DNA from 3 places in the Streptomyces sp. NPDC044921 genome. Region 3 is predicted to be linked to each of the others. Evidence: riboswitches for the same ligand, from Rfam matches in the RefSeq annotation. Region 3 holds a riboswitch; each other region holds the start of a gene.
The links. A riboswitch is a leader RNA that binds a small molecule or an ion and turns the genes downstream of it on or off. The one in region 3 is predicted to bind cobalamin.
Positions count from the first base shown of each region.

Region 1: linked by a shared signal. The riboswitch ahead of AC07DA_RS34080 (energy-coupling factor ABC transporter permease) and the one ahead of AC07DA_RS23365 (ABC transporter substrate-binding protein) in region 3 are both predicted to bind cobalamin.
Region 2: linked by a shared signal. The riboswitch ahead of AC07DA_RS05130 (ribonucleoside-diphosphate reductase subunit alpha) and the one ahead of AC07DA_RS23365 (ABC transporter substrate-binding protein) in region 3 are both predicted to bind cobalamin.

Region 1 is NZ_JBWKIF010000032.1:49,807-60,066, forward strand. Features, by position in the region: gene AC07DA_RS34050 (SDR family NAD(P)-dependent oxidoreductase) at 1-271, shown strand, start outside; gene AC07DA_RS34055 (VOC family protein) at 440-1,237, shown strand; gene AC07DA_RS34060 (GNAT family N-acetyltransferase) at 1,319-1,855, shown strand; gene AC07DA_RS34065 (ABC transporter permease subunit) at 1,912-3,819, shown strand; gene AC07DA_RS34070 (MDR family MFS transporter) at 3,816-5,177, shown strand; gene AC07DA_RS34075 (serine/threonine-protein kinase) at 5,397-6,812, shown strand; cobalamin riboswitch at 6,891-7,075, shown strand; gene AC07DA_RS34080 (energy-coupling factor ABC transporter permease) at 7,106-7,807, shown strand; gene AC07DA_RS34085 (energy-coupling factor ABC transporter substrate-binding protein) at 7,804-8,193, shown strand; gene cbiQ (cobalt ECF transporter T component CbiQ) at 8,200-8,949, shown strand; gene AC07DA_RS34095 (energy-coupling factor ABC transporter ATP-binding protein) at 8,946-9,800, shown strand; partial or broken gene AC07DA_RS34100 (amidinotransferase) at 9,820-10,260, opposite strand, start outside.
Region 2 is NZ_JBWKIF010000003.1:1,372-11,631, forward strand. Features, by position in the region: gene AC07DA_RS05120 (hypothetical protein) at 1-17, shown strand, start outside; gene AC07DA_RS05125 (ribonucleotide-diphosphate reductase subunit beta) at 1-940, opposite strand, end outside; gene AC07DA_RS05130 (ribonucleoside-diphosphate reductase subunit alpha) at 940-3,303, opposite strand; cobalamin riboswitch at 3,426-3,553, opposite strand; gene mctP (monocarboxylate uptake permease MctP) at 3,741-5,369, opposite strand; gene AC07DA_RS05140 (DUF3311 domain-containing protein) at 5,366-5,626, opposite strand; gene AC07DA_RS05145 (GntR family transcriptional regulator) at 5,757-6,521, opposite strand; gene AC07DA_RS05150 (extracellular solute-binding protein) at 6,835-8,118, shown strand; gene AC07DA_RS05155 (carbohydrate ABC transporter permease) at 8,189-9,178, shown strand; gene AC07DA_RS05160 (carbohydrate ABC transporter permease) at 9,175-10,023, shown strand; gene AC07DA_RS05165 (glycoside hydrolase family 3 protein) at 10,033-10,260, shown strand, end outside.
Region 3 is NZ_JBWKIF010000015.1:68,496-78,755, reverse strand. Features, by position in the region: gene AC07DA_RS23375 (ABC transporter ATP-binding protein) at 1-324, opposite strand, end outside; gene AC07DA_RS23370 (FecCD family ABC transporter permease) at 741-1,793, opposite strand; gene AC07DA_RS23365 (ABC transporter substrate-binding protein) at 1,790-2,809, opposite strand; cobalamin riboswitch at 2,894-3,054, opposite strand; gene AC07DA_RS23360 (CoA-binding protein) at 3,152-3,562, shown strand; gene AC07DA_RS23355 (4-hydroxybenzoate 3-monooxygenase) at 3,659-4,882, shown strand; gene AC07DA_RS23350 (ArsR/SmtB family transcription factor) at 4,884-5,243, opposite strand; gene AC07DA_RS23345 (cation diffusion facilitator family transporter) at 5,306-6,406, shown strand; gene AC07DA_RS23340 (YbaK/EbsC family protein) at 6,408-6,965, opposite strand; gene AC07DA_RS23335 (XRE family transcriptional regulator) at 7,009-7,581, opposite strand; gene AC07DA_RS23330 (EamA family transporter) at 7,679-8,536, shown strand; gene AC07DA_RS23325 (acyltransferase) at 8,793-9,590, opposite strand; gene AC07DA_RS23320 (gamma carbonic anhydrase family protein) at 9,701-10,228, shown strand.

The sequences.
Region 1 (10,260 bases), on a different contig from region 3:
ACTGGAGGCGCTGACCCGCTCCCAGGCCGAGGCGTGGTCGCCGCGCGGCGTCACCTGCAACGTCCTGGTGCCCGGCTTCGTCATGACCCCGCTCAACGCACGGCTGTCGTCGGAACCGGAGACGGTGGCCGCTCTCGCCGCGCGCACGTTCGTCGGGCGCAACGGCCTGGCCGAGGACTTCGCGGGCGCGGCGGTCTTCCTGGCGGGCCCGGCGTCGGCCTACATCACCGGGCAGTCCCTCTTCGTGGACGGCGGCCTGTCCGTCCACTGAGACCCCCGGCGGCGCCCAGGCGACCCCATTCCCCGCCGGTCGTCACGCCGTCCACGGTCCTTGACTGGCTGCGCCCCCACCCGTCCGGCGGCGGCTGTCGCTCCGACGGGCGCCCGTCGGTGCCCGGTGTCAGGCTGGGCGGAGGATCTGCGAAAGGGAAGCATCGCCATGATCACCACGGAGTACGCCCCCGGTTCCCCCTGCTGGCTCGACCTCGGCGCTCCGGACGTCCGGGCCGCCGCGGCCTTCTACGGTGCCGTGCTCGGGTGGGAGTACGAGTCCATGGGCGGGAGCGAGGACTTCGAAGGCGGCATGTTCCGCAAGGACGGCAAGGTCGTCGCCGGTCTCGGCAGGCTCACCGAGGAGGGCGCCCGCTCGGCCTGGATGCTCTACTACCGGGTCACCGACGCGGACGCGGCGGCCCAGGCCGTGCGACAGGCGGGCGGCACGGTCCGGGTGGCGCCGACGGACCTCGCGGAGTGGGGCAGGATGGCGCAGTTCAGCGACCCGCTGGGCGGGCAGTTCGCCGTCTGGCAGCCGGGCACGAGCGCGGGCCTGGAGCTGGTGGACCAGCCGGGCTCGCTGTCCTGGACGGAGCTGTACACGAGCGACGCCGCCGCCGCGAAGGAGTTCTACGGCGGCCTCTTCGGCTGGCGGTTCAGTGACATGCCGATGCCGGGCGGGACAGGCACGTACACCCTGATCACCCCGGCGGGGCTCCCCGAGGAGCGCATGCACGGCGGCCTCGTGGAGGTCGGCGGGGACGTCCTCGCGCTCGCGGGTGGCCGGCCGTACTGGCACCCGGTGTTCGCCGTGGAGGACTGCGACGCGGCGGTGGCCGGGGTCGAGGAGAACGGCGGCAGCGTCCAGATGGGCCCCGAGGACGTGGAGGGCGTGGGCCGTCTCGCCGTCTGCCTCGACCGGGCGAACGCGGACTTCGTGCTGCTCACTCCGTCCGGGATGTGAGCGCCGCCTCCCGCAGGCCCTGGCCCCGGGCGTGCGGGGACCGCTCGGAGCACTCCCGCACTACTTGCATATGATGCGCAAATGCGCGACTACATCATCAGGGAAGCCACGCCGGACGACGTCGACGGGGCCCGGGTGGTGATGCTGGACGCGGTGTACCGGGACTTCGGGACGGGCTACGTGCCGCACTGGCACGCCGACATCATCGATCCGGTGTCGTTCTATCTCACCCCTGCCCGGCACACGCTCCTGGTCGCGGTGGACGGCGGGGACGGCACGGTGGCGGCCACGGCCGCGCTGGACGCGCGCGGCCCGGCGCATCCGCCCAACCCGCGCTGGCTGGCCGAGCGGTTCCCGTCCGGTCAGACCGCGCAGCTGCGCCGGGTGTACGTGCGGCCCGAGCACCGAAGGCGGGGACTGGCCCGGCGGCTGGTGGCGGGTCTGCTGGACTTCGCGCGCGCCGACGGCGGCTACCGGTCGGTGTACCTGCACACCTATCCGGACTCCCCGGGCGCGATGGGCCTGTGGCGGACGCTGGGCAAGGTGCTGTGCGACGAGCGGGAGGACGTGCCCGGCGGGGGCAGCGGGGCCGTGCACTTCGAGATCCCCTTCGCATGACGGTCCGCCGCCCGACAGCCCTCCGCACGACGGTCCACCGCCCGACAGCCCTCCGTATGCCGTTCGTGGCCACGGCCTTCGCCGGTGCGAGGCGGCTGCGCGTCCTCGCGCGCGGCGGCGGCCCCACGCTGCTGTGGCGGGCCGTGCTCACCGCCGCCCTCGTGGGCGGGATCGGCCTGCTGCCGTGGCTGTCGCGCACCGACCCGGCGCTCACGGTCCTCAAGGCCCGGTCGGCGGAGCGCGACCCGACCCCCGCCACGCTGAGCGCCGTCCGGGACGAACTGGGCCTGGACGACGGCCCCGTGCGGCTGCTCGGCCGCTGGCTGGGCGGGCTGCTGCACGGGGACGCGGGCACCTCGTGGGTGTCCGGCTCCGAGGTGCTGCCCGGGGTCGTGCAAGGTCTCGGCGTGTCGCTGCTGCTGATGTCGGGGGCGCTCGCCGTCGCCGCCCTCACGGCCGCGGCGGTGTGTGCCCGCACGCTCCGGCTCGGTGCGCGGCGGCGGCTCGGCGCGCTCCGGCCCGGCGGTACGGCGGCGGCCGTACTGGCCGCGCTGCCCGAGTTCCTGGTCGCCTCGGTGCTGGCCTCGGTGATCGGGGTGCAGCTGGGCTGGCTGCCCGCCCTGGGCTGGTACGGGCCGCAGTGGATGGTGCTGCCCTCGCTGGCCCTCGGCCTGCCCGCCGGGGCGGTCCTCGGACGGATGCTGGACGACCTGCTGCCCGGCGCGTTCGCCGAGCCGTGGGCGCTGGCGGCCGCCGCACGCGGCGTCCCGCCGGTGTCGGTGGCGCGGCAGGCGGTGCGCCGCTGCGTGCCGGCCCTGCTGCCGAACCTGAGCCTGTTCGTGGTCGGTCTGACCGGCGGCTCGGTCGCCGTCGAGCAGATCTTCGACATCCCGGGCCTCGGCCGGCTCACCCTGCACGCCGCCCTGGCCCAGGACCTGCCCGTGCTGCAGACCGGCACCCTCACCCTGGTCCTGCTGGCGGCCGCCGCCACGTTCCTCGCCCGGCTCGCGGCCCGGCTGCTGACCGGCCCCGCCCTGCGGGACGGCGCCCTGCACTCCCTGCACCGGCCCGCCCCGCCCGCGCCCCGCTCCCTCCCCCTGCTCCACGGTGCGGTGCTGACCGGTGTGATCGCGCTGGGCCTGCCGCGCGACCCGCTCGCCCTGGACCCCTTCGCCCGGCTCCGGGCGCCGTCCCCCGCCCACCCCTTCGGCACGGACGCGCTGGGCCGGGACGTGCTCGCCCGGGTCGCCCACGGGGCGCTGACCACCCTCGCCGTCGCCCTCGCCGTGAGCGCCGCCGCCCTGGCCGCCGGGCTGCTGCTCGGGCTGCTGCCGCGGCTGTCCGGGCCGATGGCCGACACGGTCAGCGCCGTGCCGCCCGTGCTGGCCGGTCTGCTCACCGCCGGGGTGGCGGGCGGTGGTCCGTGGACCCCCGCCGTCGCCGTCGGCGTCGTCGCCTGGGCACCACTGGCCGCCCACACCTCCGCGCTGCTGCGTCAGGAGCGCGCCACCACCCACCTGGCCGCCACGCGTGCGCTGGGCGCCGGCCGCTGGTACCTGCTGCGGCGCGAACTGCTGCCGGCGGTGCTGGGGCCGGTCACCCGGCACGCCCTGCTGCGACTGCCCGGCATCGCGCTGGGCCTGGCCGCGCTCGGGTTCCTCGGACTGGGCGCCCAGCCGCCGTCGCCCGAGTGGGGCCTGCTGCTCTCCGAGAACCAGGCCTACGCCGAACGCGCCCCCTGGGCCGTCCTCTTCCCCGCGGCCGCGCTCGCCCTGCTGGGGGCGCTGGCCGTCACGGCCGCCGGGGGCGTACGCCTGCCCGGGAGGCGCGGGCGCCCCGGCGGGCCGCCCGGTCCGCCTCCGCGGCGCACCGCACCCCGGGTGCCACAGCGGCACGCGAGCCGCCCCGACCGCCTCCTGGCCCCCGTGTCCGCCTCACCGACCTCACCGACAGAAGAACGATGACCGACCTCATCTCCCGTGTCCTGGCCCGCCGGGCCGCCCGTGTGCCCCGTGGCGCCATGACCGACGGCGAGCCGCCCCGGGCGCCGCGCGAGAGCACCCGGCGGCTCTGGAAGGACCTGTCCGGGCTGCTGCGGCTGCTGATCCTGACCCAGCTCGCCTTCAACCTGGGCTTCTACGCCGTGCTGCCGTTCCTCGCCGAGCACCTCGGCACCGCGATCGGCATGGCGGGCTGGCTGGTCGGGTTCGTGCTCGGGCTGCGCACCTTCAGCCAGCAGGGCCTGTTCGTGGTCGGGGGGTGGCTCGTGGACCGGTGGGGCGTGCGGCCGGTCGTGCTGGCCGGCTGCGCGCTGCGGATCGCCGGGTTCGCCTGGCTCGGGTACGCGGAGGCGACCTGGGCCGTCATCGGGGCGGTGCTGGTGATCGGCTTCGCCGCCGCCCTGTTCTCCCCCGCCGTGGAGTCCGAGGTGGCCCGCCAGGCGGTCGTCTGGGAGGCGGACGGGCACGGACCGCGCACCCGTGTGCTGGCGCTGTTCAGCGTGGCGGGACAGGTGGGCGCCTTCGCCGGGCCGCTGCTCGGCGCGCTGCTGCTCGCCGTCGGCTTCCGTACGGCCTGCCTCGCCGGCGCGGCGGTCTTCGTGCTGGTCCTCGCCGGGCACCTGCGGCTGATGCCGCAGCACATCCCCGGCCGGGTCCGCGTCCGGCAGCGCGGCGGAGCCCGCGTCCTGCGCAACCGCCGTTTCCTGGCGCTGTGCTGTGCGTACGGCACGTACCTGCTGGGCTACAACCAGCTGTATCTGGCCCTGCCGGACGAGGTGCAGCGCGCGGCGGGTTCGCAGGCGCCGCTGTCCTGGCTGTTCGCCCTGTCGTCGGTCCTCGTCGTGTGCGCGCAGCTCCCGGTGACCCGCTGGGCGGGCGACCGGCTCGACCTGCGCCGCTCCATGGCCGCCGGACTGCTGCTGATCGCGGCCGGTTTCGCGGTGGTGGCCGCCGCGCGCCCGGCCGGGTGGACGGGCACCGCCGGGCTGCTGCCGGCCGCGGGCTTCGTCGTGCTGCTCACCGTGGGGCAGATGCTCGTGGTACCCGCCGCCCGCGCCTGGGTGCCCGACCTCGCCGAAGACGGCCGGATCGGCCTGTACATGGGGGCGCTGTCCTCCGTCTCCGGCCTGATCGTGCTGGCCGGCAGCGCGGCCACCGGCTCCCTGCTCGACCTGGGGCTGCCGGCCGCCGTGCCGTGGCTGGTCCTGGCGGCCGTACCGGCCCTGGCGGTGGCGCTGCTGCCGCACCGGGACGCCGAGGGGGAACGGGAGGCCGGGGAGGAACGGGAGGCCGGGGAGAAGGGAACGGCTCCGGCGGGCTGATCCGGCCTCCGGCGGGCACGCCCGCGGACGCGCCACCCGGAGTGCGGCCCCGCGTGCGCCCCGGGTCTGCGACCTGTTTCCGGGGCCGTACCGCCCGGGCTCACCGCCGCGGCGCATAATGATCATCCGGCGCCAGTATCCTGGGTCGGCTGTGGCACCCCCCACCAATCCCCGCCCGGACGCGGGGAGTTCGGGCTGCGGCGACGAGCTTCCCACTGCATGAGACGAGGACGAGTGCTGCTAGCGGGCCGCTACCGGCTGGATGTTGAGATCGGGCGCGGTGGAATGGGAGAGGTCTGGCGGGCGTACGACGAGACGCTCGCCAGAGCGGTGGCCGTCAAGCTGCTGCTGCCCCAGGACACCGACGCCACGGCGGCCTCCCGGTTCCGCCTGGAGGCCCAGACCGCCGGGCGTCTCAACCACCCGAACCTGGTCGGCGTGCTCGACTTCGGTGAGTACGACAACCGGCTGTACCTGGTGATGGAACTCGTCGACGGCGACAGCCTCGCCGGGGTGCTGGCCGCGTCGGGCGCACTCCCGGCGGGCCGGGTGGCCGACCTCGCCGCCCAGGCCGCCGCGGGACTCGCCGCCGCGCACGCGCAGGGCATCGTCCACCGCGACATCAAGCCCGCCAACCTGCTGCTGGACGCCCACGGGACGCTGAAGATCGGGGACTTCGGCATCGCCCGCTTCCTCGACGACCCCGGGGCCGCGCTCACCGCCACCGGGCAGATCGTCGGCACCGGCCTCTACCTCGCGCCCGAGCGCGCGCTGGGCAAGCCCGCCGGCCCCGCGTCCGACATGTACTCCCTGGGGTGCGTGCTCTACCAGTTGCTCAGCGGCCGCCCGCCGTTCCAGGCCGACACCGCCGTCGCGCTCCTGCACCAGCATCTGGACGCCGCCCCGGTGCCGCCCCGCGAACTCGGCGTGGCCGGTCTCCCGCCGGCGTTCGAGAACTACCTGCTGGGGCTGCTCGCCAAGCAGCCCGAGGACCGGCCGTCGGCCCAGCAGGCCGCCGAGTGGTTCGCCGCCGGTGCCTGGCAGGGGCGGCCCGAGCCGCTGCCGGAGGCCACGCAGCCGGCGCCCTCCCCGGTGCCGTCCCCGGGGACGGCGGGCTTCGCGCCGGCCGGGGCCGGCGCCCCGGTCACCTACGCGCTGCCCACGGGGGCGCGCACCGCCCCGGGCGGGCGGGCCCGCCGCGCGGCGCCGCGGGGCGGCTCCGGCAACCGGTCGCGGCTGGGCGTCACGGCCGCCGCCGCGGCCCTCTTCCTCGCCGCGATGTACCTCGGCATGGTGTGGTTCTCACCCGACGACACCACGACGAAGAGCACCGAACCCGACGCCTCGCCGTCGGCGAGCAGCCCGGCCTCGCCCTCGGAGCCGGGGGCGTCCGCCGACCCGCCGGCCTCCACCGCGCAGACCGGCGAGACGTCGACGGTCGGCACCGTGGCCGATGTCGTCCCGTCCTCGGCGGCACCCACCACCCCGGCCCCGGCCGGACCGCCGCCCGGTCCGTCGAGCCCGGCGCCGGAGACGGGCGGGGACGGCACGGAGCAGGTGGAGCAGCCGCAGCAGCGGCCTCCGCAGGTCCCGGTGGACGACGGAGGCGACGAGGACGACGAGGGCGAGGACTGAGCGATTCTGCGCCGGTGTGCGAGCGGGCGCCCCCTCGCGCGCCCCCTGGGGCGGCTTGTCATCGCCCTTACCCCGGCCTTATTGTCACCACGCCTTGGTGAACGGGAAATCCGGTGTGATGCCGGTGCGGCCCTCGCCACTGTGAATCGGGAAGTCCGGCTCCGGCCCTCGCGGGCAGCCACTGGGTCCTCGTGACCCGGGAAGGCGGAGTTCGGGCGGTGGTACCCGTCAGCCAGGAGACCGGCCAAGGCGCGTCAACCATCCACGAGGTGCTGGAGAGGGTCTGCTGAGCCATGCACATAGCCGAGGGTTTCCTGCCTCCGGCGCACGCGGCCGCCTGGGGCGTCGCGTCGGCGCCGTTCGTCGTCCACGGAGTCCGGTCACTCACCCGTGAGGTGCGCGAGCACCCCGAGAGCACCTTGCTGCTCGGTGCCTCCGGTGCCTTCACGTTCGTCCTGTCGGCCCTGAAGCTGCCGTCCGTCACGGGCAGTTGCTCCCACCCCACGGGCACGGGCCTGGGGGCCATCCTGTTCCGGCCGCCCGTCATGGCGGTGCTGGGCACCATCACCCTGCTCTTCCAGGCGCTGCTGCTGGCGCACGGCGGGCTCACCACGCTCGGCGCGAACGTCTTCTCCATGGCGGTCGTCGGGCCCTGGGCCGGTTACGCCGTCTACCGGCTGCTGCGGCGGTACGACGTGCCGCTCATGGTGACGGTGTTCTGCGGGGCGTTCGTCGCCGACCTGTCCACCTACTGCGTCACCAGCGTGCAGCTGGCGCTCGCCTTCCCGGACCCGGGCAGCGGATTCCTGGGCGCGCTCGGCAAGTTCGGCTCCATCTTCGCCGTCACGCAGATCCCGCTCGCCGTCAGCGAGGGGCTGCTGACGGTGCTGGTGATGCGGCTGCTGGTGCAGTCCAGCAAGGGCGAGCTGACCCGGCTGGGCGTGCTGCTGGGCACGAAGGGCTCCCGGACCGGCGCGGAGGCGGTGGCTCGGTGAGCAGGAACACGAGGATCAACCTGCTGTTGCTGCTCGCCGTGGCCGCCCTCGCCGTGCTGCCGCTGGCCCTCGGCCTCGGCGACCACAAGGAGGAGCCGTTCGCGGGCGCCGACGGCGAGGCGGAGTCCGCGATCACCGAGATCGAGCCGGACTACGAGCCGTGGTTCTCGCCGCTGTACGAACCGCCGTCCGGGGAGATCGAGTCGGCCCTGTTCTCCCTCCAGGCGGCGCTCGGCGCCGGTGTCCTCGCCTACTACTTCGGCCTGCGCCGAGGGCGGCGGCAGGGCGAGCGGCGCGCGCTGGAGCGGGAGGCCGGGAGCGCGCCCGCCGACACGGCCGGCAGGTCCCCCGCCGCGGCCGGGAAGCCCGCCGACGGGCAGGACTGAGCCCGGGTGCTGCCGATCGACGCGGCGGCGCACAGCAGCCGCTGGCGCCGCCGCCACCCCGTGGACAAGGCCGTGCTCGGGCTCGGCCTCACCGTGCTCGCGATCTCGTTGCCGCCCTGGCCGGGCGCGGCCCTGGTGCTGGTCACGGCCCTGGTGCTGCTGCTGGGACCGGCGGGCGTGCCGGCCCGGCGGCTGTGGCGGGCCTACCGGGTGCCGCTGGGCTTCTGCGCGACCGGCGCGCTCACGCTGCTCGTCCAGGTCGGCGGGCCGGAGGGTTTCGTCTCCTTCGCCGGTGACGGGCCCGTCCGGGCCGGGGAGTTGCTGCTGCGCACCTCGGCGGCCTCCCTGGGCGTGCTGCTGTTCGCCTTCACCACGCCCATGTCCGACCTGTTGCCGCGCCTGGTCCGGGCGGGGATCCCCGCACCGGTCGTCGATGTCGCACTGGTGACGTACCGGATGAGCTTCCTGCTGCTGGACTCGGTGCGCCGCATCCGGGAGGCGCAGGCCGCGCGCCTCGGCCACACCAGCCGGGCCGCGGAGTGGCGTTCCCTGGCCGGCCTGGGCGCCACCGCGTTCGTCCGGGCCTTCGACCGGGCCGCCCGCCTCCAGGCCGGGCTCGCCGGACGCGGCTACGACGGCACCCTGCGCGTCCTGGTGCCCGAGGCCCGTGTCTCCGCCCGCTTCACGGCCGCCGGCTGCGCCCTGCTCGTGGCGCTGGCCGCCCTCTCCCTGCTCCTGGAAAGGCCGCTGACATGAGCGAGCCCGCCCTCGTCGCCCTGCGGGGCGCGTCCTTCGGCTACGCGGACGGCCCGGTGGTGCTCAGCGGCCTCGACTTCGACGTCCGCGAGGGGCGCGCCCTGGCGCTGCTGGGGCGCAACGGCAGCGGCAAGACGACCCTGATGCGCCTGCTCAGCGGCGGACTGCGGCCGGACGTAGGCCGGTTGACGGTCGACGGGCAGCCGGTGACGTACGACCGCAAGGGCCTGACCCGGCTGCGGACGACCGTGCAACTGGTGGTGCAGGACCCGGACGACCAGCTGTTCGCCGCCTCGGTCGAGCAGGACGTGTCGTTCGGGCCGCTCAACCTGGGCCTGGACCACGCGGAGGTCCGCACCCGGGTGGCCGAGGCGCTGGCCGCGCTGGACATCACCGCTCTGGCCGACCGGCCCACCCACCTGCTCTCCTACGGGCAGCGCAAGCGCACGGCCATCGCGGGTGCGGTCGCCATGCGGCCCCGGGTGCTGATCCTCGACGAGCCGACGGCCGGGCTCGACCCCGACGGCCAGGAACGGCTCCTCGCGACGCTCGGCACGCTCCGGGCCGGCGGCACCACGGTGGTGATGGCCACGCACGACGTCGATCTCGCCCTGTCCTGGGCCGACGACGCGGCCCTCCTCACCCCGTCCGGCGTCCGCACCGGCCCCGCGCCCGCGGTCCTGGCCCGCAGGGACCTCCTGCGCGCGGCGGGGCTGCGGCTGCCGTGGGGCGCCGCAGCCACCGAACTACTGCGCGCCCAGGGCTTGTTGACCGGCGAAGAGCCTGGGCCGCGCACGCCCGACGAACTCGCCGCGCTGGCGGCCCGGCGACCGGGGGCGTGCGGAGCCTGAGCGTCCCGCGCGTCACCGGTCAGTCGAAGTAGGACTGCAGCGTGCCGCGCCGCCGGACGTCGAGGGTCGCGCAGTGGAACGAGCCGCCGAACGGGGCGTAGTGCAGAAGGTCACAGGGGATCGGCTCGAAGCCCCACTTCTCCAGGGCGCGCAGCATGCCGGTGTGGTGCCGCTCGGCGATCACCCGCTTCTCGTCGACCATGAGCACGTTCATGCTGAGCCACTTGCCGCACATCGACGTCACCTTGAGCAGCCGGTCCTTGATCGGGTCCGGCTCGGGGGCGACCAGCACGTCCCAGGAGTCCAGGACGTCCGGCAGCTGGTCGGGGTCGATGTACTCGGGGTTGATCAGCACCTTGCCGGGCGCGAGCAGCACGAACGTGGTGTCGATGTGCATGGGCGTACGGCAGCGGCTGGGGATCTCGTGGATGCGGTATCCGGGGCCGAGGTGGCGGCGCAG
Region 2 (10,260 bases), on a different contig from region 3:
AGTTGGTCAGCTCCTGAACCCCCTGGAGCTCCATGAAGGAGAAGGGGTTCTCCGAGCCGTACACCGGAGCGAAGCCCAGGCGGGTCAGCCGCTGGTCGGCGACGCACTCCAGGTACTGCCGCATCGACTCGGTGTTCATGCCCGGCAGGCCGTCCCCGCACAGGTCGCGCGCGAACTGCAGCTCGGCCTCGACGGCCTCCCGGAGCATGTCCGTCACCTCCTGCTGGAGCCGGTCGTCGAACAGCTCCGGCTCCTCCTTGCGGACGGTGTCGACCACGTCGAACGCGAACGACATGTGCATGGTCTCGTCGCGGAACACCCAGTTGGTGCCGGTGGCCAGGCCGTGCAGCAGGCCCCGGCTGCGGAACCAGTAGACGTAGGCGAAGGCACCGTAGAAGAACAGGCCCTCGATGCAGGCCGCGAAGCAGATCAGGTTGAGCAGGAAGCGGCGCCGGTCCGCCTGTGACTCCAGCCGGTCCAGCTTCTCGACCGAGTCCATCCACCTGAAGCAGAACTCCGCCTTCTCGCGGATGGACGGGATGTTCTCCACCGCCGCGAAGGCCGCCGCGCGGTCCTCCGGGTCGGGCAGGTAGGTGTCGAGCAGCGTCAGGTAGAACTGGACGTGCACGGCCTCCTCGAACAGCTGACGGCTCAGGTACAGCCGCGCCTCGGGGGAGTTGATGTGCTTGTACAGCGTCAGCACCAGGTTGTTCGCGACGATCGAGTCGCCGGTCGCGAAGAACGCCACCAGCCGGCCGATCAGGTGCTGTTCGGCGGGGGAGAGCTTGGCGAGGTCGGCGACGTCCGAGTGGAGGTCGACCTCCTCCACGGTCCAGGTGTTCTTGATGGCGTCCCGGTAGCGCTCGTAGAAGTCCGGGTAGCGCATGGGGCGCAGGGTCAGCTCGAAGCCGGGGTCGAGAAGGTTCTGGTTGCTGGGCATTACTGGCAGGCCTCGCAGGACTCGGGGTTTTCCAGGGAGCAGGCGACCGCTTCGGGGTCGGGGGTGGCCTGCACGGGGACAGCGGCCCGGGCGGCGCGGGCGATGCGGGTCGCCGGGCGCGAGCGCAGGTAGTACGTCGTCTTCAGCCCGGACTTCCAGGCGTAGGCGTACATCGAGGAGAGCTTGCCGATGGTCGGCGTCTCCAGGAAGAGGTTCAGGGACTGGGACTGGTCCAGGAACGGGGTCCTGGCCGCCGCCATGTCGATCAGGCCGCGCTGGGGGATCTCCCAGGCCGTGCGGTAGAGCGCGCGGACGTCCTCGGGGATCCAGGCGAAGCCCTGCACCGAGCCGTTGGCCTCGCGCAGCGCCTCCCGGGTGCGGGCGTCCCACACGCCGAGCCGCTTGAGCTCGTCCACCAGGTAGGAGTTGACCTGGAGGAACTCGCCGGACAGCGTCTCGCGCTTGAACAGGTTGGACACCTGCGGCTCGATGCACTCGTAGACGCCCGCGATGGAGGCGATGGTGGCGGTGGGCGCGATGGCGAGGAGCAGGGAGTTGCGCAGGCCGGTCGTGGCGATCCGCTCGCGCAGGGCCGCCCAGCGCTCGGGCCAGGTCAGGTCCACGTCGTAGTGGTCGGGGTGCAGCACGCCCCGGGCCGTACGGGTCTTCTCCCAGGCGGGCAGGGGGCCGTTGCGCTCGGCCAGGTCGGCGGAGGCCTCGTAGGCGGCGAGCATGACGCGTTCGGCGATGCGGGTGGACAGGGCCTTCGCCTCGGGCGAGTCGAAGGGCAGACGCAGCTGGAAGAAGACGTCCTGCAGGCCCATCGCGCCGAGGCCGACCGGTCGCCAGCGGGCGTTGGAGCGGCCCGCCTGCTCGGTCGGGTAGAAGTTGATGTCGACGACCCGGTCGAGGAACGTCACGGCCGTGCGGACGGTGTCGTCCAGCCGTTCCCAGTCGATGTCCCCGTCGCCGACGAAGGCGCCGAGGTTGACGGACCCCAGGTTGCAGACCGCCGTCTCGCCGTCGCTGGTGACCTCCAGGATCTCCGTGCAGAGGTTGGAGGAGTGCACCACGTGGCCCGGCTCGGCGGTCTGGTTGGCGGTGCGGTTGGCGGCGTCCTTGAAGGTCATCCAGCCGTTGCCGGTCTGCGCGAGGGTGCGCATCATCCGGCCGTACAGCTCGCGCGCGGGCAGCGTCTTGCGCGCCAGGCCCTTCGCCTCGGCGGCCCGGTAGGCGGTGTCGAACTCCTCGCCCCACAGGTCGACCAGCTCGGGCACGTCCGCGGGGGAGAACAGCGACCACTGCGCGTCGGCGTTCACCCGCCGCATGAACTCGTCCGGGACCCAGTGCGCGAGGTTCAGGTTGTGCGTGCGCCGGGCGTCCTCACCGGTGTTGTCGCGCAGCTCCAGGAACTCCTCGATGTCCGCGTGCCAGGTCTCCAGGTAGACGGCGGCGGCGCCCTTGCGGCGGCCGCCCTGGTTCACGGCGGCGACCGAGGCGTCGAGGGTCTTCAGGAACGGGACGATGCCGTTGGAGTGCCCGTTCGTGCCGCGGATCAGCGAACCCCGGGCCCGGACGCGGGAGTAGGCGATGCCGATGCCGCCGGCGTGCTTCGACAGGCGGGCGACCTGGTGGTAGCGGTCGTAGAGGGAGTCCAGCTCGTCCTTGGGGGAGTCGAGGAGGTAGCAGGACGACATCTGGGGGTGCCGGGTGCCGGAGTTGAACAGCGTGGGGGAGGAGGGGAGGTAGTCGAGGCGGCTCATCAGCCGGTAGAGCGCCGCGACTTCGTCCACGGCCCGTGCGGTGTCGTCCTCGGCGAGGCCGCTCGCCACGCGCAGCATGAAGTGCTGGGGCGTCTCGATCACCTTGCGGGTGATCGGGTGCCGGAGCAGGTAGCGGCTGTGCAGGGTGCGCAGGCCGAAGTAGCCGAAGCGGTCGTCGGCGGCGGTGTCGATCAGCGCGTCGAGCCGGGCCGCGTGCAGCCGGACGAACGCGGCGGTGCGGTCGGCGATCAGACCCTCGCGGTGGCCCACGGCGACCGACTGCGTGAAGGAGGTGACGCCCTGGGAGGCGGCCTCGGCACGGATGCCGATGGTCAGCAGCCGGGCGGCCAGCCGGGAGTAGGCGGGGTCCTCGGAGATGAGACCGGCGGCCGCCTCCGTCGCCAGCTCGCGCAACTCCGTCTCGTCCGCCCGCGCGGACCGGCCGCGCAGGGCGGCGGCGGCGACCCGGCCCGGATCGGCGTCGGGGAGGTCGGCGGTCAGCTCGGTCAGGGTCCGCAACAGGGCGGCACCGGGAGCGTCGTGCGCTTCTTCCGCGTCTTCTCCGGCGGCTGAGACCGGATCGGCTGGCGCGATGGTCACGTGGGGCTCTCCCTCGCTCGGCACGGGGCCTCGTCGAGGGCAGGGGGCAGCACACGAGCGCACACGGCGTCGCGTCCACCGGCCCATTCCACGAGGCCCGGACGTCAGGCACACCGGCCGGATGGCCGGGCGCACTGTCGGCAGGTCCTCGGACTGACGCCCATACCGTGTGAAAGGGCATGGGTACACCGTTGCGGGACAGTTCCGGATTCGCACCGGATTCCCCTGCGGCGACAGCGAGCATGAGCATACATCTTGTGCCGGGTTCGGATGCCACCCCCAGATGTTGTGTCGCGCTGGTTTCAGAGGGTCAGCCGGCAGGTGTGCAGAGTGATCTTCGCCGGCCGCGGGACGACGGCGGGCCGCCGTGAGGTGTTCTCACGGCGGCCCGCCGGGGGTCGTCCGGTGTGTGTCGCGCGGTGCTCCGCGCCGGGAGGTCAGTGCGACGAACCGGCCGTGGCAGGCGGGAGCTCCACCTGTACCCCGGGGTCGCCCGCGTCCGCCGTGTAGTCCTCCGGCTTGGTCTCGTCGACGCCGTCGGGGGCCTTCAGCGCCCTGAGCACGAAGGTCAGGACCACCGTCACCACCACGTTCAGGACGAACGCCGTGAGGCCGATGTAGCCGATCTCGCCGATGCCGGGGATCTCCTTGGAGGAGCCGCCGAAGTGCTTCTGCGTCGGCGAGGCGACCCCGTACGCGGCGACCGTGCCGTAGACCATGCCGACCGCCCAGCCCGCGAGCAGCGCCCAGCGGTGGAACCAGCGGGTGAACAGGCCGCCGACCAGGGCCGGGAAGGTCTGCAGGATCCAGATGCCGCCGAGCAGCTGGAAGTTGATGGCGACCGTCTTGTCCATCGTCAGCACGAAGGCCAGCGCGCCCACCTTCACCAGCAGGGACACCAGCTTGGAGACCTTCGTCTCCTGCGCGGGCGTGGCGTCCGGCTTGATGAAGTCCTTGTAGATGTTGCGCGTGAACAGGTTCGCGGCCGCGATGGACATGATGGCCGCGGGCACGAGCGCGCCGATGCCGATGGCGGCGAAGGCCACACCGGCGAACCAGTCCGGGAACATCGTCTCGAACAGCTGCGGGATCGCCAGCTGCCCGTTCTGCACCTTGATCCCGGCCGCGATCGCCATGAAGCCGAGCAGCGCCAGCAGGCCCAGCATCAGCGAGTACAGCGGCAGGATCGTGGTGTTGCGGCGGATCACCTCACGGCTCTTGGAGGACAGGGTCGCCGTGATGGAGTGCGGGTACATGAACAGCGCCAGCGCCGAGCCCAACGCCAGCGTGGCGTAGGTCCACTGACCCGCCTCCGGCGGCGTCAGCGCACCGCGCGGCGCGCCCGTGGCCGGGTTGGTCTCGCTGAACGCCTCACCCGCCTTGGCGAAGATGTCGTCGAAGCCGCCGAGCTTGATCGGGATGTAGATGATCGCCACCGCGATGACGATGTAGATCAGCGTGTCCTTCACGAACGCGATCAGCGCGGGCGCCCGCAGACCCGACGAGTACGTGTAGGCAGCCAGCACGCCGAAGGCGATCAGCAGCGGCAGGTCCTTGATGAACCAGTTGGTGTTCTCGCCGCCGCCGATACCCATCACGTCCAGCACGGCCTGGATGCCGACCAGCTGGAGCGCGATGTAGGGCATCGTCGCCAGGATGCCGGTCAGCGCCACGGCCAGGGACAGCCCCTTGGAGCCGAAGCGGCCGCGCACGAAGTCGGAGGTCGTCACGTAGCCGTGCTTGTGCGAGACCGACCACAGGCGCGGCAGGAACGTGAAGATCAGCGGGTAGACCAGGATCGTGTAGGGCACCGCGAAGAAGCCGGCCGCTCCCGCCGCGTAGATCGCCGCCGGCACCGCCACGAAGGTGTACGCCGTGTACAGGTCGCCGCCGAGCAGGAACCAGGTGATCCACGTGCCGAACGAGCGGCCGCCCAGGCCCCATTCGTCCAGGCTGTGCTCGTTCTCGGCCTTGCGCCAGCGCGCGGCGAGGAAGCCCATGACCGTGACGGCCAGGAAGAAGAAGATGAAGACGGCGAGTGCGACGCCGTTGACGCCGTCCTTCACTCCGACGCACCGCCCTTCCGGCGGGCGCGCTGGTCACGCTGCCACAGCTTGAAGGCGATCATCGTCAGCGCCGTGGAGATCAGCACCCACGCCATCTGGTACCAGTAGAAGAACGGGATCCCGATGAAGGCCGGGTCGGTCTTCGCGTACGAGCCGACCCACAGCATGGCAACGAAGGGCGCTATGAGACAGACGGCGATGACGACGCGCGTCGGCGTCACCACCGGCCCTCTGCTGACTTCCGGGGCTTGCGACATCAGGCGGCTCCGTCCCCTCAAGTGATCACCTGTGCAATGCGCAGGCAATCTAGGTCAGGGTGCGGCGACAGCGGAACCCCTCGTCCGCAATGCGGTACCCAAAAGAAACGGCGGATCCGCCTGCGGTCGGCTACTCCTGGGGACGCTTGAGACGGGCCACGAACTTGTACCGGTCGCCCCGGTAGACCGACCGCACCCACTCCACCGGCCGGCCGTCCCGGTCCAGCGAGTGCCGGGAGAGCATCAGCATCGGCAGCCCGACGTCCGTGCCGAGCAGGCCGGCCTCGCGCGGGGTGGCCAGGGACGTCTCGATGGTCTCCTCGGCCTCGGCGAGATGGACGTCGTAGACCTCGGCGAGCGCGGTGTAGAGGGACGTGTACTTCGCCAGGGAGCGGCGCAGGGCGGGGAAGCGCTTGGCGCTGAGGTGGGTGGTCTCGATGGCCATGGGCTCGCCGTTGGCCATGCGCAGGCGCTCGATGCGCAGCACGCGTCCGCCCGGCGTGATGTCGAGCAGCCCGGCGAGCCGGTCGTCGGCCGTGATGTAGCCGATGTCCAGCAGCTGCGAGGTCGGCTCCAGGCCCTGGGCGCGCATGTCCTCGGTGTACGAGGTCAGTTGCAGGGCCTGCGAGACCTTCGGCTTGGCGACGAAGGTGCCCTTGCCCTGGATGCGTTCCAGCCGGCCCTCGACGACCAGTTCCTGGAGTGCCTGGCGCACGGTCGTGCGGGAGGTGTCGAACTCCGCCGCGAGGGTGCGCTCGGGCGGGACGGGCGTGCCGGGCGCCTGGGTCTCCGTCATGTCGAGCAGGTGCTTCTTCAGGCGGTAGTACTTGGGCACGCGTGCGGTACGGACGGGCACCCCGTTCTCGTTCTCCGCACTGCTGACGTCGGTGCTCATGCTCCGCCTTCCCGGCTCGGTCCGCCGACACGATCTCACTTGTATACCGTCGGCGTCTTGTTTGGTCTAGTCCACCACTGCGAGTGGTCTACCTGAAGTATGGCCTGTGCAAGCGGGTTTTCGCTGGCTTCTTACTTAAAGGTTCCTGCATATGTAGGTCGCATAACGGCTGGTCAGAGCCTTCTCGCGACCCTTGACAGGCTGATTGGCCTGGGCCAAGCTCCCGGTACTGGTCTACACCAATGGTCCAGGCCCGGCCCGCCGTTCACCGCGGGGAGCCAGGGGGGTTGTGGGATCCCTTGAGGAGGGTGGCGTGAAGCGCAAGCTGACAGCCGCGATCGGTATCGCGGGCATGATGGTCTCCATCGCGGCGTGCGGCGGCGAGGGCGACGGGGGCTCGGACAAGGGCGGCGCGGACGCCAAGGAGCTGACCGTCTGGCTCACCGTCGACGCCCAGAACAACTGGCCGGAGCTGGTGAAGGCCGCCGACGACGCGGTGAAGAAGAAGCACCCGGGTCTGAAGATCAGCCATGAGTACTACGGCTGGCCCGACAAGAACGCCAAGCTCGACGCCGTCCTGGCCACCGACAAGGCCCCCGACGTGGTCGAGATGGGCAACACCGAGATGCTCGGCTACATGGTCAAGGGCGCCTTCGCCCCCCTCGACCAGGGCACGTTCGACAACTCCGACGCCTGGCTGGACGGCCTCAAGGCCTCGGTGACCTACGAGGGCAAGACCTACGGCGTCCCCTACTACGCCGGCGGCCGCGTCGCCAACTGGCGCAAGGACATCGCCGCCTCGGTCGGCGTGAAGACGCCCCCGAAGACGTACCAGGAACTGACCGACGCCCTGGACAAGATCCAGAAGAAGCAGGGCGACAAGTTCAACGCCTGGTACCAGCCCACCCGCGACTGGTACGCGGCCATGTCCTTCGTCTACGACGCGGGCGGCGCCATCGCCACCGAGTCGGGCGGCCAGTGGAAGGCCACGCTCTCCTCGCCGGAGTCCCTCAAGGGCCTCAAGGAGTTCAAGAACGTCGTCGACAAGTACATGCACGGCGACAAGACCAAGGACGAGTCCGACCGCTACATCGTCTACGGCCAGGGCAAGTCCGCCATGATCTTCGCGGCCGCCTGGGAGGGCGCCACCGCCGAGGACCCGAAGAACGACAAGAGCGGCAAGCTCAAGGGCAACCTCGAGAACTTCGTGATGCCCGGCCCGTCCGGCAAGAACATGCCGGTCTTCCTGGGCGGTTCCGACCTCGCCGTGCCGGTGAAGTCCGACGCGCAGGACCTGGCCGCCGAGTGGATCAACGCGTTCACCGGCTCCTCCGGGCAGAAGGGCCTGATGGCCAAGGGCAACCTGCCCAACAACAAGACGGACCTCGCCACGCTCAAGAACGACCCCAAGACGGCGGTCCCGGCCACCGCGGCCGAGTCCAACTGGTTCGTCCCCATGGCACCCGGCTGGGGCCAGGTCGAGAAGGCGCAGATCCTGCAGACCATGCTGCAGAACATCGGCACCGGCAAGAAGTCCGTCGAGGCCGCCGCCAAGGAGGCGGACGCCGCGATCGACAAGGTCATCAACACCAAGTGACCTACGGGCGGGGCTCCCCACGCGGAGCCCCGCCGTCGTCAGGACCAGAGGGACCGCCAAGGAGCGCGCGATGAGTGCCGCAGACACCACCACCCCCGCCAAGGTGCCGCCACCGCGGCCGGTACCTGTGCCGCCCCCCGCCGGCCGGCGGCCCCGCGCGCAGCGCACCTCGGGAGGTGCCGCCGTCCCGTGGCTGCTGCTCGCCCCCTGCCTGCTGGTCCTGGCCCTGGTCATGGCCTATCCGCTGGCCCGCCTGGTCACCCTGTCCTTCCAGAAGTTCGGCCAGTCCCAGCTGTGGGGCTTCCAGCCCGCCGAGAGCGTCGGCTTCGACAACTTCGCCAAGGTGCTCGGTGACGGCGAGTTCTGGGCCGTCGTACTGCGCACGGTGATCTTCGCGGGCGGGGCCGTCGTGCTCACCATGGTGATCGGCATGGCGCTCGCCCTGCTGCTGCAGCGCGTCTCGGGCTGGCTGAAGGTCCTCATCAACATCGTGCTGGTGGCCAGCTGGGGCATGCCCGTGATCGTGGCCACCACGGTCTTCAAGTGGCTCTTCGACTCCGACTACGGCGTCTTCAACGCCCTGCTGAGCAAGCTGCCCGGCATCGACATGATCGGCCACAACTGGTTCGCCAGCGGCCCCCAGGGCCTGGCCGTGATCATGCTCCTGGTCGTCTGGGGAGCCGTGCCGTTCGTGGTCATCACGCTCAGCGCCGGTCTCACCCAGGTCCCGAAGGAACTGGAGGAGGCCGCCCGCCTGGACGGCGCCGGCTCCTGGGGCGTCTTCCGCTACGTCACCCTGCCCGTCCTCAAGCCGATCATCGTGATGCTCACGACCCTGTCGGTCATCTGGGACATGGGTGTCTTCCCGCAGGTGTTCGTCATGCGCAACGGCCACCCCGAGCCGGAGTTCCAGGTCCTCAACACCTACTCCTACGACCGCGCCTTCGTGGTCAACGACTACGCCCAGGGCTCGGCCATCGCCCTGATCACCGTCCTGCTGCTGCTCGGCGTCGTCGCCGTCTACATGCGGCAGATGCTGAAGATCGGAGAGGTCGAATGAGCACGCTCGCCGGAACCCGCCGCCGCAGGAGGAACCCGCGGCTCGGCTGGAACCTCCTCGGCCTCCTGGTCTTCCTCATCGCGGGCTTCCCGCTCTACTGGATGCTCAACACGGCGTTCAAGCCCGCCAAGGACGCCATCGACCCCGACCCGAGCCTGCTGCCGACCGGCCTGACCCTCGACAACTTCGGCCGGGCGCTGGACATCTCCGACTTCTGGGGCCCGGTCGGGCGCAGCCTGGTGGTGTCGCTCGCGGTCGTCGTCATCGGCATGGTCGTCGGGCTGCTCGCCGCGCTCGCCATCTCCCGGTTCGCCTTCCGCGGCCGCAAGATCGTGATCGTGGGCATCCTCGCCGTCCAGATGGTGCCGCTGGTCGCCATGATCATCCCGGTGTTCCTGCTCCTGAACGACCTCGGCCAGTACGACCGGCTCACCGGCCTGATCATCACCTACCTGACCTTCGTCCTGCCCTTCACGGTCTGGACCCTGCGGGGCTTCATCGTCAACATCCCCAAGGAGCTGGAGGAAGCCGCCATGGTCGACGGCTGCTCCCGCACCAGCGCCTTCCTGCGGGTCGTCTTCCCCCTGCTGGCCCCCGGCATGGTCGCCACCTCGGTCTACGCCTTCATCCAGGCCTGGAACGAGTACCTCTACGCCCTGATGCTCCTCAGCCAGAAGAACCAGACCGCGACCGTCTGGCTCGGCAACTTCACCACCAAGCACGGCACCGAATACGCGCCGATGATGGCCGGAGCCACGATGATGGCCGTGCCGATCGTCGCCCTCTTCCTCCTCGTCCAGCGCAAGATGGCCGCGGGCCTGACCGCGGGCGCCGTGAAGGGATGACCTCACCCGATGACGACACTCGCCAGCGGCACCGACACGCTCACCCGCGACGCCCTGACCGTCCTGCAGCCCGGCTTCACCGGCACCACCGCGCCCGACTGGCTGCTGCGCCGGCTCGGTGAGGGCCTGGCCTCCGTCGGGCTCTTCGGCCGCAACATCGCCTCACCGGACCAGCTCGCCGCCCTCACCGCCCAGCTGCGGGCCGAGCGCGACGACGTCCTCGTCGCCATCGACGAG
Region 3 (10,260 bases):
GATGCGGCCGAGCCGTACGACGTCCTCGACCGTCAGCTCGACCTGGGTGTCCGACTGCTGCTCGACGACGGCGAGCCGGCGGGCGACCGTGCGGCGGGGCAGGTCGCCCAGCGGCGTGCCGTCGAGGGTGACGACCCCCGCCGTCGGGGTGAGCAGCCCGGCCATCAGCCGCAGCAGCGTGGACTTGCCGGAGCCGTTGGGGCCGAGCACGCCGAGGGTGGAGCCGGGCTCCGGCGCGAGGACGACGCCGTCGAGGATCAGCCGCCCGTCGGTCCGGCGCCCGACCCGCTCGGCCCGCAGCCCACCGGCACCCCGGGCGCCCACTACGGCCCGCGGCCCAGCGGCACCCTGGACGTCCCCCACGGCCCGCGGCCCAGCGGCACCCCGGGCGACCCCCACGGCCCGCAGCCTGTCGGCGCCGCTGACACCGCCCTCGGCCCGCGGCTCACCGGCCTCGCGGACACCGCACCCGGCACGCGCCCCGTCGGCACCGCGGACACCCTCCGCAGTCTCCGCCCGACCGGAATCGCAGCCGCCCCCCGCGGCCTCCACCCCACCGGCACCCCCGCCGTCCGTCACGGTCTCCACCCCACTGCAACCGCAGCCGCAGCCGCAGCCGCAGCCCACGGTCTCCACCCCACCGGAACCGTGGTCGCGCCCCCCAGCCGTCACCCCACCGCAACCGCGGCCGGTCCGCCCGGAGCGCGGGCCCCCGCTGTCCGCCGGTGTTCCCGTCCCGCTCACCGTGCCCTCCGCGTCTTGTACAGCACGGCCACGAACGCCGGCACCCCGATCAGCGAGGTGACGACGCCCACCGGCACCTCCCGTGGATCCAGCACCGTCCGGGCGAGCGTGTCCACCCACACCAGGAAGACCGCACCGGCCAGCGCCGTGACCGGCAGCAGCCGGGCGTGCCCGGGCCCGGTCAGTGCCCGGGCCGCGTGCGGCAGGACGAGGCCCACGAAGCCGATCGCCCCGGCCGAGCTGACCAGCGCCGCCGTGAGCAGGGCCGTGACACACAGCAGTACCAGACGGGTGCGGGCCACGGACACCCCGAGCGCGGCGGCCGCGTCCTGCCCGAAGGCGAAGGCGTCGAGGGTGCGGGCGTACGCCAGGCACACCACCAGTGCGACCGCCAGCACGGCCAGGCACAGCCACACGTCCGTCCAGCCGACGCCGCCGAGCGAGCCGAGGAGCCAGAACAGCACGCCCCGGGTCGTCTCGGCGTCGGCGGAGGTCATCACCACGAAGGAGGTGAGCGCCGAGAACAGCTGCATGGCGGCGACGCCGGCCAGGACCACCCGGTCGGTGGTGCCGCCCAGGGTGTGGCTGAGCAGCAGCACCAGCGCGAAGGAGACCAGGGCCCCGAGGAAGGCGCCGGCGGAGACGGAGACCGCTCCGCCGCCCACGCCCAGCACGACCACGACGACCGCACCGGTGGAGGCGCCCGAGGAGACCCCGAGCACGAACGGATCGGCCAGCGGGTTGCGCAACAGCGACTGCATCACCGCTCCGCACACGGCGAGTCCGGCTCCGCACACGGCCGCGAGCAGGGTGCGCGGCAGCCGCAACTGCCAGACGATGCCGTCCCGGAGCGGTGTCAGGTCCGAGCTGCCCAGGCCGAGATGGGCGGCCACGACGGACCACACGTCGGTGACGCGGATGTCGGCGGGGCCGATGGTGATGGCCACGGCGAGGGAGGCGACGAGCGCGGCGGCCCCGGCGGCGCCCAGGGCGAGCCCGGCCCCGCGCCGGGGCCGGGCCCCGGCCTCCGGCAGGTCCGGGGCGGTCACTTCACCAGCCCGAACCGGCGCAGCCCCGCGGCGACCCGTTCCACTCCCTCGACCGTGCGGATGGTCGGGTTCATGGCCTGCCCGCTGAGCAGCACGTACCGCTTGTGCCGGACGGCGTCCATGTTCTTCGTGGCCGGGTTGGACTCCAGGAAGGCGATCTTCCTCGCGGCCGACTCGGCGGTCTGCGACTTGCGGGTCAGGTCGCCGATGACGAGGACGTCGGGGTCGCGTTCGGCGACCGTCTCCCAGTTGACCTGCGGCCACTCCTCGTGCGTGTCGTCGAAGACGTTCTTCGCGCCGAGGGAGCGGGTGATGATGCCGGGCGCCCCGCAACAGCCCGCCATGTAGGGCGACTCGGAGTTGGCGAACCAGTACAGGAGGGTGACGTCGGAGGCGTCGACGCCGGCGGTGGCCTTCTTCATGCGCTGGCGGAGGGAGGCCACGAGCGCGTCGCCGCGTTCCCTCACCCCGAAGACGGCCGCGAGGTCGCGCACCTCGCCGTAGACGGTGTCCATGCCGAGGGCCTTGTCGCGTGCGCCGTCGCCGCCGCCCGAGTTGTCCTTCCCGGCGCAGTCGGACGGCGAGACGTAGGTGGGGACGCCGAGCTTCCCGAACTGTTCGCGGGTGGCGACGCCGCCCGGTCCGAGGGTGGAGACGAAGGAGGCGGCCACGAAGTCCGGGTCCGCGTCCAGGACCCGCTCGAAGGAGGGGTTGTCGTCGGCGATGCGCGGCACCGTCGCGTTGGCCTTCTCCAGTCCCTTCATCACGGGGTCGGTCCAGGTCGCCGTGCCGGCGAGGCGGTCGGCGAGGCCGAGGGAGAGCAGGATCTCGGTGGTGCCCTGGTTGAGGGAGACGGCGTGCCGCGGCGGCGCGGCGACGCGCACCTCGTGGCCGCAGTTGCCGAGGCGGACGGCGGCGGCCTTCGCGGCGGCGGGCTCGGCGTCGCCGCAGCCGGTCAGGAGCAGGGAGCCGGCCGCGAGCAGCAGGACGGCGCGGGCGGGTGGGGCGAGGGGCACGGGAACCAGTCCTCAGTCGTCGAGGGCCCGATCGCGGAGCCCGGTCGTACGGTGCTCCCCCGCCGCGTACCGGCCGCGGGGGCCGCCAGCAGGTCTTCGGACTCGGGTTCACCCGGAACGGAGCGCCTTCCCGGACGTCCGTGCCGGAGTCCAGTGGCCGAGGCCCCGCCCGTCCCCCTCACCGCTGCGCGTCAGTTCCGGATTCCCACCGGATTCCCTGACCCACGTACATGGGTTCGACTGGCCTCGGCAAGCTATCACGGCGGCTCCCCGGGAATCACCGCGCGTCCCGCGCCGTTGCCGGGACAGCACTTCGACCACGACGTCCCGAGGAGGCCGCCGGTGTACGGCGACGAGGCAACGGTCCGCAGGATCCTCAGCGAGCTAGGCGACACCTGGGCCGTGGTGGGCCTGTCGTCGAACCGGCAGCGCGCGGCGTACGGCGTCGCCGCGGTGCTGCAGCGCTTCGGCAAGCGCGTGGTGCCGGTGCACCCGAAGGCGGAGACGGTGCACGGCGAGCAGGGGTACGCGAGCCTGGCGGACATCCCCTTCGACGTGGACGTCGTCGACGTCTTCGTCAACAGCGAGCTCGCCGGGGCCGTCGCGGACGAGGCGGTGGCGAAGGGCGCCAAGGGCGTCTGGTTCCAGCTGGGCGTCGTCGACGAGGCGGCGTACGCGCGGACCCGCGCGGCGGGCCTGGAGATGGTGATGGACCGCTGCCCGGCGATCGAGATCCCGCGGCTCGGGCGGTGACCGCCACGGCGCCCCGCCGCGGGGCGCGGAAACGGTGCGCCCGTCCGGCCGCCGTGCGGGTGCCCGTGCGCCGGCACCGCCTCCATAATGAGCGGCATGACCCGTCTCCCGCCGCCCGCGAACTCCGGTGCCCCGCAACGCTTCCCGGTCGTCGTCGTGGGCGCCGGCCCCGCCGGTCTGACCGTCGGCAACATCCTGCGGGCCGCCTCGGTGGACTGCCTGGTGCTGGAGACCGAGACCCGGGAGTTCATCGAACGGCGGCCGCGGGCGGGCGTCATCGAGGAGTGGGCCGTACGCGGCCTGGAGAAGCGCGGCCTCGCCCGTAACCTGCTGGACCGGGCGGAGCTGCACAGCGCGTGCGAGTTCCGCTTCGGCGGGGAGCGCTACCGGTTCTCCTACGGCGAGCTGACGGGCAGCCACCACTTCGTCTACCCGCAGCCGCTGCTGGTGACGGACCTGGTCCGCGAGTACGCCGACGTGCGCGGCGGGCGGATCCGCTTCGGCGTCCGGGACGTGCGGCTCCACGACCTCGGCTCCGACCGGCCCTCGGTGTCGTACGTCTGTCCCGAGACGGGCGAACGGCAGGTCGTGGAGACCGGGTTCGTCGCCGGGTGTGACGGCGCGCGCGGGGTGTCCCGGGCGTCGCTGCCGCCGGAGCGGGTGCGGATCGCCCGGCACGACTACGGCATCGGCTGGCTGGCGCTGCTCGCCGAGGCTCCGCCGTCCGCGGACTGCGTGCTGTTCGGCTGTCACGCCCGCGGGTTCGCCGGGCAGATGCCGCGCAGCCCGGAGGTGACCCGCTACTACCTGCAGTGCCCGCCGGGCGACGACCCGGAGAACTGGCCGCACGAGCGCGTCTGGGCGGAGCTCCGGGAGCGGCTCGGGGCGTACGGTGCGGCGCCGCTGACCGAAGGGCGGCTGATCGAGAAGCGCGTGCTGGACATGCACGACTACGTGACCGAGCCCATGGCGCACGGCCGTCTCTTCCTCGCCGGCGACGCGGCCCACCTGGTCGCCCCCATCGCGGCCAAGGGCATGAACCTGGCCCTGCACGACGCCTTCCTGCTGGGTGACGCCCTGGTGGACCACCTGACCCGGGGTGAGGACAGGGGTCTGGCCGGCTATGCCGAGGCGTGTCTGCGGCGCGTGTGGGACTACCAGGAGTTCTCGCAGTGGCTGTCCGAGGTGTACCACGGCACGGCGGCGGGCGATCCGTTCCGCGCGGGCACCACGCTGGCCCGGCTGCGCCGGCTGTTCACCTCGCCCGCCGCGGCGGCCGCCTTCGCCGAGCAGTACCTGGGGACGGCCGCGCGGTACTGACTCAGTCGTGCGGCGGCTGATCGCCGATCCGGTGGTCGGTCACGCTCAGTGCCTCGTCCACGAGCCGGCGCAGATGGCCGTCGCGGAGTGAGTAGACGACCCGGCGGCCTTCCTTCCGGGTGTTCACCAGGCCCGCGAGCCGCAGGCGCGCCAGGTGCTGGCTGACGGCCGGCCGGGCCGCCCCGCACGCCTCGGTGAGGGTCGTGACGTCGGCCTCTCCCCCGGTCAGCGCGTGCAGCAGGGCGAGCCGGGTGCGGTCCCCGAGCAGCGCGAGGAGTTCGGCGGCGAGGGCGAACTGCTCCTCGCCGGGGCTGCGCGGATGCGCATGGTGCGCAGGTGACAGGTGCATGCGTGCGCTCATACGCACATAATGGCGCCGTGGGCGCGCGCGCGTCCACCCGCCCGCACCGGAAGGGAACCCCCGTGAGCGACCGGCACGAGCACTCCCACCCCCACGGCCGCGACGACGGCCCGCGCCACGACCGCGAGCACGGCCACGGCCGGCCGCACGACCGCGAGCACGGCCACGGCCGGCCGCACGGCCCGCGCCGCCGCTTGGGGCACCTCCTCACGCCGCACTCCCACGCGGCGGCCGACAAGGTGGACTCGGCCCTGGAGTCCTCGGCACGCGGGATGCGGGCCCTGTGGGTCTCGCTCGCGGTGCTCGGCGCGACGGCGCTGACGCAGGCGTGCGTGGTGGCCGCCTCCGGTTCGGTGGCCCTGCTCGGGGACACGGTGCACAACACCGCCGACGCGCTGACCGCCGTGCCGCTCGGCATCGCCTTCGTGCTGGGGCGGCGGGCGGCCACCCGCCGCTTCACCTACGGCTACGGCCGGGCCGAGGACCTGGCGGGCCTGGTGATCGTGCTGACGATCGCCGCGTCGGCGGTCTTCGCGGGCTGGACGGCCGTCGGCCGCCTGCTCGAACCGCGTCCCGTGGAGCACGTCCCGGCGGTCGCCGTGGCCGCGCTGGTGGGGTTCGCGGGCAATGAGTGGGTGGCCCGCTACCGCATCCGCGTGGGCCGCGCGATCGGTTCCGCCGCGCTGGTCGCCGACGGACTGCACGCCCGCACGGACGGTTTCACCTCCCTGGCCGTACTGCTGGGGGCCGGCGGCTCGGCCCTGGGCCTGCACCTGGCGGACCCGGTCGTCGGCCTGGCGATCACGGCGGCCATCGCGCTGGTCCTGCGGGACGCGGCACGGGAGGTGTTCCGGCGGGTGCTGGACGCCGTCGACCCGGCCCTGGTCGACCGGGCCGAGCGGGCGCTGGCCCAGGTCCCCGGCGTGCGCGGGGTGGGCGAGCTGCGGCTGCGCTGGATCGGCCACCGGCTGCGCGCCGAGGTGGCGGTGGTGGTCGACGGCGGCGTGACGGTGCGCGAGGCCCACCGGATCGCCGTCGACGCCGAGCACGCGCTGCTGCACGCGGTGCCCCGTCTCACCGCGGCCCTGGTGCACGCGGACCCGGAACCGGCCCCCGGCGAGACGGACCCCCATCTGCCGCTGGCGCACCACACGGCGGCGTAGGTCAGGACACCCCGAGCCCTTCGAGGACCACCGCGCCCGGCAGTTCCGCGAACGCCTTGCCCGGCACCAGGAGCTTGCCGCGCCGCCGGCCGCTGCCGACGAGCACGTACGGCAGGTCGACGACGGCGGCGTCCACCAGCACGGGCCAGCCCTCCGGCAGGCCGAGCGGGGTGATGCCGCCGTACTCCATGCCGGTCTCGCCGGTCGCCGTGTCCATCGGGGCGAACGAGGCCTTGCGCGCGCCGAGTCGGCGGCGCACGGCGTTGTTCACGTCGACGCGGGTGGTGGACGGCACGACGCAGGCGGCGAGAGTCGTCTCACCACCGCGCCTGCCGGTCACCACCACACAGTTCGCGGACTGCTCCAGCAGCTCCCGGCCGTAGTGCTCCACGAAGGTGGCCGTGTCGGCCCACTCCGGCTCGGTGTCCACGTAGAGGATCCGCTCTGCCGGGACGGCGCCGCGCCAGTGGCGTACGGCGTCGGCGACCGGGCCGGTCAGTTCGTCGAGGCAGTCGGGGGCCGGGCGGGCGTCGTCGAAGTGTCCGAGGGGTGCGCGCATGGCCGCACGCTAACAACTCCCGGCCGCCCTCGGGGCGGGCGTCTCAGGGCACGGGCGGCACGGAGACGGCCATGACCATCTCCATCGGCACGTCCCCGGTGTTGCCGTACGTGTGCGGGACGTTGGCCTCGAAGTGGACCGTCGCGCCCGCGGGGACGCGGTGCTCGACGCCGTCGACCGTGAGCGTCAGTTCGCCGGCCGTGACGTGGAGCAGTTCGGTCGTGCCGGCGGGGTGAGGGTCCGAGGGGCTGCTCTCGCCGGGCATGAGCCGCCAGTCCCACAGCTCCAGCGGTCCGGGCGCCTCGGTGCCCGCGAGCAGCCGGTTGTAGCTGCCCGCGTCGGTGTGCCACAGCCGTACGGCCTGCTCGGCGGGGACGATGCGGACGTTCGGCCCCTGCTCGTGTTCCAGCAGGGTGGTGATGCTGACGCCGAGCGCGTCACCGATCTTGACGACGGTGCCGAGGCTGGGGTTGGTGCGGGCCTGCTCGATCTGGATGAGCATGCCGCGGCTGACGCCCGCGCGGGCGGCGAGCACGTCCAGGGTGAAGCCGCGCACCGCGCGCCAGTGCTTGACGCTGCGCGCCAGGGACTGGGTCAGCAGGTCGAGGTCCGACACGTTCCGTCCAATATTTTGTATGACACAGCGCAATGCAGTGCACTATGGTCTGGTTGACCTGATCGTTCACTGAACTGTACTGCGAGGTCCGAGCCCCATGACAGCGCTCTTCGCCCTGGCCACCAGCGTGCTGTGGGGTCTGGCCGACTTCGGCGGCGGGCTGCTGACCCGGCGCACCCCCGCGCTCACCGTGGTCGTCGTCTCGCAGTCGATCGCGGTGGCCGTGCTGGGCGCGATCGTCGCGGCGACCGGCGGCTGGAGCGAGGCGGGCCCGCAGTTGTGGTTCGCCGTGGCGGCCGGTCTCGTCGGGCCGGTGGCGATGCTGGCCTTCTACAAGGCGCTCGCGCTGGGTCCCATGGGCGTGGTCTCACCGCTCGGCTCGATCGGCGTGGCCGTGCCGGTCGGGGTGGGTCTGGTGCTGGGCGAACGCCCAGGCCTGCTGCAGTTCGTCGGCATCCTGGTCGCCGTCGCCGGGATCTGCCTCGCGGGCGGCCCCCAGTTCCGGGGCGCTCCGGTGCAGCGCCAGGCCATCGCGCTGACCCTGCTCGCGGCGTTCGGCTTCGGGGCGGTGATGGCCCTGATCGCCGAGGCGTCGACGACACTGACGGGGCTGTTCCTCGCCCTGTTCGTCCAGCGGGTGACCAACGTCGCCGCCGGCGGGCTGGCGCTGTACGTCTCGGTACGGCGGGGCGCGCCCGCGCTCCCGGCGGACGGCTTCCCGTGGCGCACCCTGCCCGCCCTGGCCTTCGTCGGCCTCGCGGACGTCGCCGCCAACGGCACCTACTCGATCGCGGCGCAGCAGGGCCCGGTCACCGTGGCGGCCGTCCTCGCCTCGCTCTACCCGGTGGTGACGGCGGTGGCCGCGCGCGGGTTCCTCCGCGAACGGCTGCGCGCGATCCAGGCCGCGGGCGCGGGACTGGCACTGGTCGGCACGGTCCTGCTCGCGTCGGGCTGAGCCCGGCCCCACGGAGCGGGCTCCGCCCCCCGCCCGCCTCGGCGGCCCGGCTCCAGCCGCACCAGACCGATGGTTTCCCGGACGGAGCTCCAACGGCACCACCCCGGTGCTTCCGGAACCGGGCCGCACTCCACCGGACCCGCGGTTCCGACCCGGTCACCACTCCGCCGCACCGGCGGCCCAGGCACCGGACTCACCCTGCCGCACCGGACCGGCCGTCAGGCACCGCACTCACGCTGCCGCACCGGACCGGCCGTCAGGAGCCGGGCTCCAGCTCGGCCAGACCGGCCGCCGCCTCCTCGTCCAGCTCGGCCAGACGGGCCGCCGTCTCCTCGTCGAGTGCCGACAGCGCCCGCAGTTGCTCGGGGGTGACACCCTCCGGTATCGGCACCGGCGCCGGGGTGCGCAGCGGCGGCTGCCAGCCGTCGGCGGGGGTCCAGCGCCGTACGACGCGGGCCGGCGCGCCCGCGACCACCGCGTGGTCCGGGACCGTGCCCCGCACCACCGCGCCCGCGGCCACCACCACGTTCCGCCCGATCCGGGCCCCGGGCAGGATCACCGCCCCGGTGCCGATCCAGCAGCCGGTGCCGATCTCGACCGGCTCCATCCGCGGCCACTGCTTGCCGATCGGCTGGTGCGGGTCGTCGTAGGAGTGGTTCGTGGACGTGACGTACACGTACGGGCCGAAGTAGCAGTCGCGGCCGATCGTGACCGTGGTGTCCGCGATGACATGGCTGCCGCGGCCCAGGACGACCCCGTCGCCGACGCGCAGGATGGGGTCCGGGCCGAGGTCGAGGTCGGGCATCAGACCGGCCGTGAGCGTGACCTGCTCGCCGATGATGCAGTGGGAGCCGAGGTGGATCCAGGGCTCGCCGAAGACCGTGCCGAGCGGGAAGGCGAGCCTGGTACCTGTTCCCATCGCGCCGAAGCGGTAGCGCCCCGGGTGCTCGGCGGTCACGGAGGCCGTGCGCTGCAGCCAGGCCCAGCCCGCGTGGACGGCGCGCTGCGTCAGGCCCCGCCGCCAGGATGAGAACGTGTTCTTGCGCTTCGGCACGAGCTCACCGTACTCAGCGGAGCGCGCACGCGAAGGGCCGAGGGCCTGTGATCTTCGCCCTACCCGGTGGCGTACGGTGCGGGTGTCCACGACATCTCCGGGAGGCGGGCATGGCACAGCAGGCGATGATCACTGGGATCGGCGGCAGGGAGCCGGAGATCGACGGGTCGGCGTTCGTGGCGCCGACGGCATCGGTGATCGGGGGCGTGACGCTCGGCGCCGGCGCGAGCGTCTGGTACGGGGCCGTGCTGCGCGGGGACGTCGAGTCGATCTCCGTCGGGGCGAGCAGCAACGTGCAGGACAACTGCACGCTCCACGCCGACCCGGGTTTCCCCGTGCGCGTCGGTGAGCGGGTGTCCATCGGGCACAACGCGGTGGTGCACGGGGCGACGGTCGAGGACGACTGCCTCATCGGCATGGGGGCGACCGTGCTGAACGGGGCCGTGATCGGCGCCGGGTCCCTGGTCGCCGCGCAGGCGCTGGTGCCGCAGGGGATGGTGGTGCCGCCCGGGTCGCTGGTCGCCGGGGTGCCCGCGAAGGTGCGGCGGGAGCTGTCCGAGGAGGAGCGGCAGGGCGTCACCCTCAACGGCACGATGTACGCCGAGTTGGCCAAGGCGCACCGGGAGGTGCACGCCTAGCGGGTGCGGCGGGCGGCGCCTCGGGGCTGCAC